Linked DNA regions of Pseudoduganella albidiflava. The protein of the gene in region 1 interacts with the protein of each later gene in a pairwise test. Links are inferred from orthologs where the notes say so. Each region holds a gene or a part of one and is shown in the gene's direction. Other genes may lie near its edges.

The links.
Region 2: the proteins of recO (region 1) and ssb interact in binary tests that used the Escherichia coli proteins (3 or more experiments, as listed by UniProt). The link is inferred for Pseudoduganella albidiflava from one-to-one orthologs.
Region 3: the proteins of recO (region 1) and recR interact in binary tests that used the Escherichia coli proteins (3 or more experiments, as listed by UniProt). The link is inferred for Pseudoduganella albidiflava from one-to-one orthologs.

Annotation. Positions count from the first base shown.
Region 1 is NZ_CP036401.1:1,797,976-1,800,978, forward strand. Bases 157-3,003 are described here. They hold recO (DNA repair protein RecO), read left to right. Parts: upstream 157-1,092; coding sequence 1,093-1,914; downstream 1,915-3,003. Other genes in these bases: era (GTPase Era), read left to right, coding at 157-887; pdxJ (pyridoxine 5'-phosphate synthase), read left to right, coding at 1,999-2,757; acpS (holo-ACP synthase), read left to right, coding at 2,754-3,003. Outside these bases: more of era, read left to right, coding at 1-156. UniProt on the Escherichia coli protein: Involved in DNA repair and RecF pathway recombination.
Region 2 is NZ_CP036401.1:7,258,300-7,261,242, forward strand. What follows is about bases 155-2,941. They hold ssb (single-stranded DNA-binding protein), read left to right. Parts: upstream 155-1,191; coding sequence 1,192-1,692; downstream 1,693-2,941. Other genes in these bases: uvrA (excinuclease ABC subunit UvrA), read right to left, coding at 155-814; EYF70_RS30245 (hypothetical protein), read left to right, coding at 1,783-2,760; EYF70_RS30250 (hypothetical protein), read left to right, coding at 2,910-2,941. Outside these bases: more of uvrA, read right to left, coding at 1-154; more of EYF70_RS30250, read left to right, coding at 2,942-2,943. UniProt on the Escherichia coli protein: Plays an important role in DNA replication, recombination and repair. Binds to ssDNA and to an array of partner proteins to recruit them to their sites of action during DNA metabolism. Acts as a sliding platform that migrates on DNA via reptation.
Region 3 is NZ_CP036401.1:4,821,851-4,824,861, reverse strand. Bases 50-2,904 are described here. They hold recR (recombination mediator RecR), read left to right. Parts: upstream 50-1,109; coding sequence 1,110-1,700; downstream 1,701-2,904. Other genes in these bases: EYF70_RS19970 (putative bifunctional diguanylate cyclase/phosphodiesterase), read right to left, coding at 1,880-2,904; EYF70_RS19980 (YciI family protein), read left to right, coding at 769-1,068; EYF70_RS19985 (YbaB/EbfC family nucleoid-associated protein), read left to right, coding at 423-749; EYF70_RS19990 (DNA polymerase III subunit gamma/tau), read left to right, coding at 50-381. Outside these bases: more of EYF70_RS19990, read left to right, coding at 1-49; more of EYF70_RS19970, read right to left, coding at 2,905-3,011. UniProt on the Escherichia coli protein: May play a role in DNA repair. It seems to be involved in an RecBC-independent recombinational process of DNA repair. It may act with RecF and RecO.

The DNA of each region.
Region 1 (3,003 bases):
CGCCCGCGGATTTTCGCTGCGGCTACATTGCCATCGTCGGCCGCCCCAACGTGGGCAAGTCGACGCTGATGAACACCCTGATCGGCGCCAAGGTCAGCATCACCTCGCGCAAGGCGCAAACCACGCGCCACCGCATCACCGGTATCCAGACGCTGTCCGATGCGCAATTCATCTATGTCGATACGCCGGGCTTCCAGACCCGCCACTCGAACGCGCTGAACAAGACGCTGAACAAGACCGTCACCGGCACGCTCGATTCGTCGGACGTGATCCTGTTCCTGGTGGAAGCCGGCACCTTCGGCGAGGCCGACCAGCAAGTCATCGACCTGCTGCCGAAAGACGTGCCCGTGGTGCTGGTGATTAACAAGTCCGACCGCGTCAAGGACAAGGCCGTGCTGCTGCCGTTCGCGCAGCAGGTCGCGTCGAAATTCGACTTCGCCGCCGTGGTGCCGGTCTCGGCCAAGCTGCGCTTCCAGCTCGATGGCCTGCAAAACGAGATCAAGCGCCTGCTGCCGGAAAACCCGCCGATCTTCGGCGAAGACGACATCACCGACCGCAGCGAGAAATTCCTCGCCTCCGAGATCGTCCGCGAAAAGCTGTTCCGCTTCGTCGGCGACGAGCTGCCGTACACCAGCACCGTGCTGATCGAGAAGTTCGAACAGGAAGGCAACCTGCGGCGCATCTTCGCCGCCATCCTCGTCGAACGCGATGGCCACAAGTCGATGATCATCGGTAACAAGGGTGCCCGCCTGAAGGAAGTCTCGACCCAGGCTCGCCTGGACATGGAAAAGCTGTTCGGCGGCCCGGTGTACCTGGAGATCTGGGTCAAGGTGAAGTCCGGCTGGGCCGACAACGAGGCCGGCCTGCGCGCCTACGGCTACGAGTAATCCGGCCATGGCTAAGCGCCAGCCCACGGCCGGGCTCGTGTCCACACCGGGGTCGATCCCGGAAGCGGACACCAGCCCGTCACTTCCGGTCCCGGACACGGATGCCGCGCTGGCCGAAAACGCCGTCGATATCGCTACCAGCGAGCAAGACCCCGCCACCGTGCCGGGCAATGAAACGACCGCCAGCGCAAGCCCGAGCCCGGCCATGGAAGTGCGCGACAACGCCGTCGCCTATTTGCTTAAATCGGTCCCGGCGCCGGCCCCGGCCGCGGCGCCACCCCAGCAGGCCCGCAAGCGTACCGCGCCGCGCACCGTGGGCACCCGCGTCAGCGGACAGCCCGCCTTCGTCCTCCACAGCTATCCGTACAAGGAAACCAGCCTGATCGTCGAGCTGCTGACGCGCGATTTCGGCCGCGTGGCGCTGATCGCAAAAGGCGCCAAGCGGCCGCACTCGCAGCTGCGCGGCGTGCTGCAGACGTTCCAGCCGCTGTCCACCGGCTGGACCGGCAAGAACGAGCTGCGCACGCTGACCGATGCCGACTGGGTCGGCGGCCTGCTGCCGCTGGAAAAGACCGCGCTGCTGTGCGGCTTCTACCTCAACGAGCTGCTGGTCAAGCTGCTGGCGCGCGACGACGCGCACCCGGCGCTGTTCGACCACTACGTGTCGACGCTGAACCAGCTGGCCCACAACGAGCCGCCGCCGATCGTCTTGCGAAAGTTCGAAACGGCCTTACTTAAAGAGACCGGGGTGGCCGCGGACCTCACGCGCTGCGCGGACACGCGCGGCAAGGTGAAGGCGGCCGTGCAGTACGTGGTCGATCCCGAGCGCGGCCCGCGGCCCGCCCGCGACGACGACACGGCGCCCCGCGTGGCCGGCAAGACGCTGCTCGACATGCAGCGCGAGGAATACACCGATCCGGCCACGCAGGCGCAGAGCAAGCAGCTGATGCGCTTCCTGCTGGCGCACCAGCTGAACGGCGCGCCGCTGAACACGCGCCAGATCCTGATCGACCTGATGCAACTGTAGTGCCAAGCGCAACAGCAACCGCAATAGCGACCGCAATAGCAAACGTCATAGCAAACCTCATAGCAACCGTAAAAAGAAGAGACCATGAGCTTCCTGCACCCCTCCGGCACGATGATCGACCTGGGCGTCAATATCGACCACGTGGCCACGCTGCGCAACGCGCGCGGCACCCAATACCCCGACCCGGTGCGCGCCGCTCTGCTGGCCGAACAGGCCGGCGCCGACTGCATCACGCTGCACCTGCGCGAAGACCGCCGCCACATCAAGGATGAAGACGTGATCCGCATGGCGCCGCAACTGGTCACGCGGATGAACCTGGAAGCGGCGGTCACGCAGGAGATGATCGATTTCGCCTGCCGCATCAAGCCGGCGGACGTGTGCCTGGTGCCGGAAAAGCGCACCGAGATCACCACCGAGGGCGGGCTGGACGTGGTGCGCTTCCACAAGGAAGTGGCCGCCGCGGTGAAGCAGCTGCAGGGCGAGAACATCCGCGTCAGCCTGTTCATCGATGCCGACGAAGCGCAGATCCAGGCCGCGGCCGATGTCGGCGCGCCCGTCATCGAACTGCATACCGGCGCCTACGCCGATGCGCAGGGCGAGGAACAGCAGCGTGAACTGGAACGCGTGCGCAACGGCGTGCAATGGGGCGTGCGCCACGGCCTGAAGGTCAACGCCGGCCACGGCCTGCACTACACCAACGTGCAGGCCATCGCCGCCATCCCGCAGATCGAGGAACTGAACATCGGCCACGCGATCGTCGCCCATTCGGTGTTCGTCGGCTGGGAAAACGCCGTGCGCGAGATGAAGGCCATCATGGTCTCCACGCGCCTGGGAGCGCGATGATCCACGGGATCGGCACCGACATCTGCAAGGTTCCCCGCATCGGCGAAGCGCTGGCGCGCCAGGGTGAACGCTTCGCGCGCCGCGTGCTCGGTCCCGACGAACTGGCGGTGTTCCGCGCCCGCAGCGAACGCAACGCGGTGCGCGGCGTGCGCTACCTGGCCACCCGCTTCGCCGCCAAGGAAGCGTTCTCGAAAGCGCTCGGCCTGGGCCTGCGCCCGCCCATGACATGGCCCGCCGCGCAGCTGC
Region 2 (2,943 bases), 5.5 Mb from region 1 along the record:
ACAGGCGCGGCTCCAGCTCCTGCAGCGAATAGCCGCAGCTGGTGCAGGCGAACTTGTTCGAATACACATGCTCCGTGCCGGCATCCATGTCATAGGCGACCGCGCGGCCGTCGGCCAGGCGCAGCGCCGTCTCGAAACTTTCGGCCAGGCGCTGCTTGATTTCCGGAGTCACCTTCACGCGGTCGATGACCACGTCGATCGTGTGCTTTTCCGTTTTCTTCAGCTTCGGCAGGTCGTCCACTTCGTAGATCTTCGCATCGTGCGTGCCGCTCTGCACGCGGAAGCGCACGAAGCCCTGGGCCTGCATCTGCTCGAACAGGTCGACGTGCTCGCCCTTGCGGTTCGCCACCACCGGCGCCATGATCATCAGCTTGGTGCCTTCCGGCATGGCCAGCACGGCATCGACCATCTGCGACACCGATTGCGCCGACAGCGCATGGTCAGGGTGGTTGATGCAATACGGCGTGCCCACGCGGGCATACAGCAGGCGCAGGTAATCGTGGATTTCCGTCACGGTGCCGACGGTGGAGCGCGGATTGTGCGACGTGGCCTTCTGCTCGATCGAGATGGCCGGCGACAGCCCTTCGATCAGGTCGACGTCCGGCTTCTCCATCAACTGCAGGAACTGGCGCGCATAGGCCGACAGCGATTCGACATAGCGGCGCTGGCCCTCGGCGTACAACGTGTCGAACGCCAGCGACGACTTGCCGGAGCCGGACAGCCCGGTAATCACGATCAGCTTGTTGCGAGGCAGATCGAGGTTGATGTTCTTCAGGTTATGGGTACGCGCGCCGCGGATGCGGATTTCTTCCATGTATGTATGTGCCTTGAGTATGCGAGGAAAAACGACAGGGACGGCCAACCTGAACTGTCACCCGCTTGGCGTGTGCGGCGTCCGGAGACCAACCAAGCCACAATGCTGGCGTTCGATTCGATTTCAAGACCATTAGAACATTTTGATGCGGGTCAGGACGCGAACTAGCCGTGGCTGATGAATACTGTATATAATACCAGTATTCAAAATCCGCTGCGCACCTCACGCGGAAATTTCCCGAACTTGCATCCGAAGTTGCATCCGAACTTACCCGGAATTACCTGGAAATACCCCAAAATTCATCTGCCGTGTGGCCCGTGGTCCACAGGCGCTGTCTTATAATGATCGTTTGCTAAATATTCACGCAGGAGTACTACATGGCATCTGTCAATAAAGTCATCATCGTCGGCAACCTGGGCCGCGATCCGGAGATCCGCTACATGCCGAGCGGCGATGCCATCGCCAACATTGCCGTTGCCACATCCTTCAAGTCGAAGGATCGCAACACGGGCGAACAGAAGGAAATCACCGAGTGGCACCGCATCTCGTTCTTCGGGCGCCTGGCGGAAATCGTCGGCCAGTACTTGAAGAAGGGTTCGTCGGTCTACGTCGAGGGCCGCCTGCAGACCCGCAAGTACACGGACAAGGATGGCGTTGAAAAATACGCCACCGACATCATCGCGCAGGAAATGCAGATGCTGGGCGGCCGCCAGGGCATGGGCGGCGGCGACGCCATGGGTGGCGACGACATGGGCGGCTACGATGCGCCGCCAAGCCGTCCGGCCCCGCGCCCGCAGCAGGCTGCCGCTCCGGCCCCACGGCCGGCACCGAAGCCGGCACCGAACTTCTCGGACATGGATGACGATATTCCGTTCTGATGTACCGATAATTCTTTGCAGATCACAGCCCGCTGTTCGAAAGAACAGCGGGCTTTTCGTTATCGACATGGTTCTTTCAGTATTTCCTGAATGACGACAAACGCATCGCTTGCCTCGCACCTGGACTGGTTGCAGGATGCCGGGATCATCACCCTGGCTCAGAAAGATATGGCAGTGATCCATCCTGGTGCGTGCCGGTTGCCCGAGGGGCGCGATGTCTGCCTCGCGTGGCTGGTCTCGAGCGGTATCCTCGACGATCCCGGGTTGCTGCGATCTTCCCGTCATGCTGCGGGCACCGGTACCGCCAGGCAGCGGGCCCAGTTGCAGGCTGCGATTGCCGGAGCCCTGTTTCAGCTCGCCGAACGCGAGAACGTGAACAAGCCCGCGCTGGACGCCTTGCTGTCCGCGCGGCTGATTACCCGGCCGGAACGCCATCGCGCCCTTGCTGCCAGCGATCCCTGCAGGAAGGTTGCCTCGACACCAGGGCGTGTGCTGTTGTGGATGGATTCAGCCGGGGTTCTCGGCCCCGGACGGCTCGAAGAAATCCGTTCCGCCAAGGGGCCGCACCGCACCGCTTCCCGTGCCGGTATCCTGGCCGACCTGGATAACGCTATCAGCGACATGCGATGGAGCGCTCACGCAGGGCCGCACCTTCCCCAGGCGCCGCCAAATCCATGGCTGGGCTGGCTTGTGCCACCCGTACTCATGCTGCTCTTCATCGCTGCCGTCATGGGATTTTATGACCTGACGACGGCCGATCCGCTGCCCGAATGCTGGGATCCCATCGTGGTAGAGAAAGTCCAGGAGCGGCTGGCGAAGCGCGACATGTTTTGGCCTGGAAATGGCTGGGGCAAGCCGGACAAGCCCGCACCGGTCATACAGGAAATTATGGAAATCGGCCGTTCGGGCAAAGCACGCTCTCGTTCTCCCTGGAGACGTACATGCAAGGCCAGCATTATTGTCGGCAATACAAGCGGCAGGGATGGTAACGATCCAGGTTCTTTTTATTACTTCACCATCGAACGTACGGACTTTGCGTGGGACGGTTTCAAAATGGCTGATTTCTAGAAGCCATGCTGGCGCGAACGCCGGCCCGGCAACGGGGAGGGAAGCCGGCTGTGAAGGTGATCTGATTCGCAACGGATGATGCCAGCGATCCCATGTTGTCGCGCAGAGCTGTCATTGTAAAATAAGCAATCTCACTTCACGCAAGTCTTGTGACCGTTACTTCTTCCACGCACCCACTGGATA
Region 3 (3,011 bases), 3.0 Mb from region 1 along the record:
CCGCTGCTGGCGGCGCACCTGCCGCTGCGGGGCGTGGCGCAGCAACTGGCCACGCAGGCCGAACTCATCCAATGCACGATCGACGGCAATGCCGTCGTATTCCGCCTGCGCTGCCCGATCGACACCTGGCGCACGCCGCCGAACGTGGAGAAGCTGACGGCGGCGCTGGCCGAGCGCTTCAACCGCCCCGCGCGGGTGGAAACGGAACTGGGCCCGGTGTGGTACACCACCGCCGCCGAGCAGCAGGCGCACCGCGAAGCATGCCAGCGCCAGGCCGAAGACATGGTGCACAACGACGCGTTCGTGCAGGCGATGGTGCGCGAGTTCGGCGCCTTCGTCGTGCCCGGCTCGATCGTGGCCCCCATCACACCGGCTCACTGAAGCCCGCCCACAATCACTTAACCGCTACGGAGAAACACATCATGATGAAGAACCAGCTCGCCGGCCTGATGAAGCAGGCCCAGGCAATGCAGGACAATATGAAGAAGGCGCAGGACTCGCTGGCTTCCATCGAGGTGGAAGGCCAGTCCGGTGCCGGCCTGGTGAAGGTCGTCATGACCTGCAAGAACGACGTCAAGCGCGTGTCGATCGACCCGTCGCTGCTGGCCGACGACAAGGACATGCTGGAAGACCTGGTCGCCGCCGCCTTCAACGACGCGGTCCGCAAGGCCGAAGCCACCGCCGCCGAGAAAATGAGCGGCCTGACCGCCGGCATGAACCTGCCGGCCGGCTTCAAGATGCCGTTCTGACGGCGGCACGGGGCGCGCCATGTTCATCATCACGCTGACCTACCTGAAGCCCAACGAGGAGATCGATGGTCTCCTCGCCGCCCACCGCGCCTTCCTGCGCGAGCAGTATGCCAACGGCATGTTCGTGCTGTCGGGCCGGATGGTGCCGCGCACCGGCGGCATCATCATCGCCGATGCCGACAGCCGCGCGGACGTGGAAGCGGTCATCGAACTGGACCCGTTCAAGCAGGCCGGCGCGGCCAGCTATGCGATCACGGAATTCGTGCCGACCATGGCGGCCGATGGCCTGGAAGCCTGGCTGCCCGATCACCAGGCGTGAACATGGCGATACCCCTGGCAACCCGGTTGGTGTCCTAGCACATGGCGAAATCGCTGGAATTCCTGACCGAGGCATTGCGCCGGCTGCCCGGCGTGGGGCCGAAGTCGGCGCAGCGCATGGCCTTCCACCTGCTGCAGCATGACCGCGAAGGTGCGGCCATGCTGTCGCGCGCGCTGTACCAGGCCGTGGAATCGGTCAACCATTGCGCGCTCTGCAATACTTTCACCGAGGCGGACGTCTGCGACATGTGCGCCGACGACACGCGCGACCGCCGCCTGCTGTGCGTCGTCGAAACGCCGGCCGACCAGGCGATGATCGAGCAGACGCTTACCTACAAGGGCCTGTACTTCGTGCTGATGGGCCGCCTGTCGCCGCTCGACGGCATCGGCCCGAAGGACATCCACCTGGAAAAGCTGCTGGCCCGCGCCGCCGATGGCATCGTCGGCGAAGTGGTGCTGGCCACCAATTTCACCAACGAAGGCGAAGCCACCGCGCACTACATCAGCGAGATGCTGAAGGCGCGCGGCCTTGCCGTGAGCCGCCTGGCCCGCGGCGTACCGGTCGGCGGCGAACTCGAATACGTGGATGCCGGCACCATCGCCCGGGCCATGCTGGACCGGCGCAGCACGTAAGGGAAGGCGTTGTTGACACCGATGCCGTTTGGATAAGCGTTACACAGCAACTTGAAAGTGCATGCAATCACCCCAACAGCGAAGGGCTGGGGTCAGACCCGCCGGGTCTGACCCCGGATTTTGCACTTGGGGTGGGCTTAACTTAGCGGCGTTACTGTCCGACACCAGCGCATCGTGTCTCAAGGGGCGAACGTCGCCCCCGCCAGCATCTCCCCGATCGCTTCCCCCGAAGCCGGCCTGCCCAGCAGGTAACCCTGCGCCATGTCGCAGCGGTATTCCTCCAGCAGCGCCAGCTGTTCGCGGGTCTCCACGCCCTCGGCCACCACGGCCAGCTTGAGCCCGTGCGCCATGGCGATGATGGCGCGCGTGATCGCGGCGTTTTCCGAATCTTCCGGCAGCCCGTTGATGAAGCTGCGGTCGATCTTCAGCGCGCGCACGTCGAAGCGCTTCAGGTAGTTCATCGACGAATAGCCGGTGCCGAAATCGTCGATCGACAGGTACACGCCGATCGTCCGCAACTGTTCCAGCGTGGCCAGCGTGGCCACCGCATCGTCCATCAGCGTGCCTTCGGTCAGCTCCAGCTCCAGCAGGCACGGGTCGAGGCCCGTATCGGTCAATACCGACAGCACCGTCTGCGCCAGGTTCTCGTCCTTGAACTGGCGCGCCGACAGGTTCACCGCCACCCGCACCGGGCGGCCGGCCTGTTCCTGCCATTCGCGCGCCTGGCTGCACGCGGTGCGCAGGACCCAGGCGCCGATCGGCACGATCAGGCCGGTCTCCTCAGCCAGCGGGATGAAATCGTTCGGCGCGATGATGCCATGCTCCGGGTGGCGCCACCGCACCAGCGCCTCGGCGCCCACCAGCCGCGCGCTGCGCACGTCGATCTGCGGCTGGTACTGCAGGTACAGCTCGTTGTTCTGCAGCGCGCGGCGCAGGCCGATCTCCAGCTTCACATGGCTCATCATCTGCGTCGTCAGCGCGGAGCTGTACAGCTTCGCGTTGTTCCGGCCGCAGTTCTTCGCGTGGTACATCGCCGTGTCGGCATACTTCAGCAGCGAGCTGGAATCGTCGCCGTCCTCCGGGTACAGCGAGATGCCGATGCTGGCGGTGACGAAGATCTCGTGCCCGTCCAGGTGGAACGGCCGGCGCATCGCATCCTTGACGCGGTGGGCCACGTTCAGCGCATCCTCCACGCGTTCCAGGTCGGGGATCAGGATGGTGAATTCGTCGCCGCCCAGCCGCGCCAGGTTGTTGCCGCGCCGTTCCGGCATGCCGCGCGACGCCACCTCGCCGAGCCCCTGGTGCGCCACC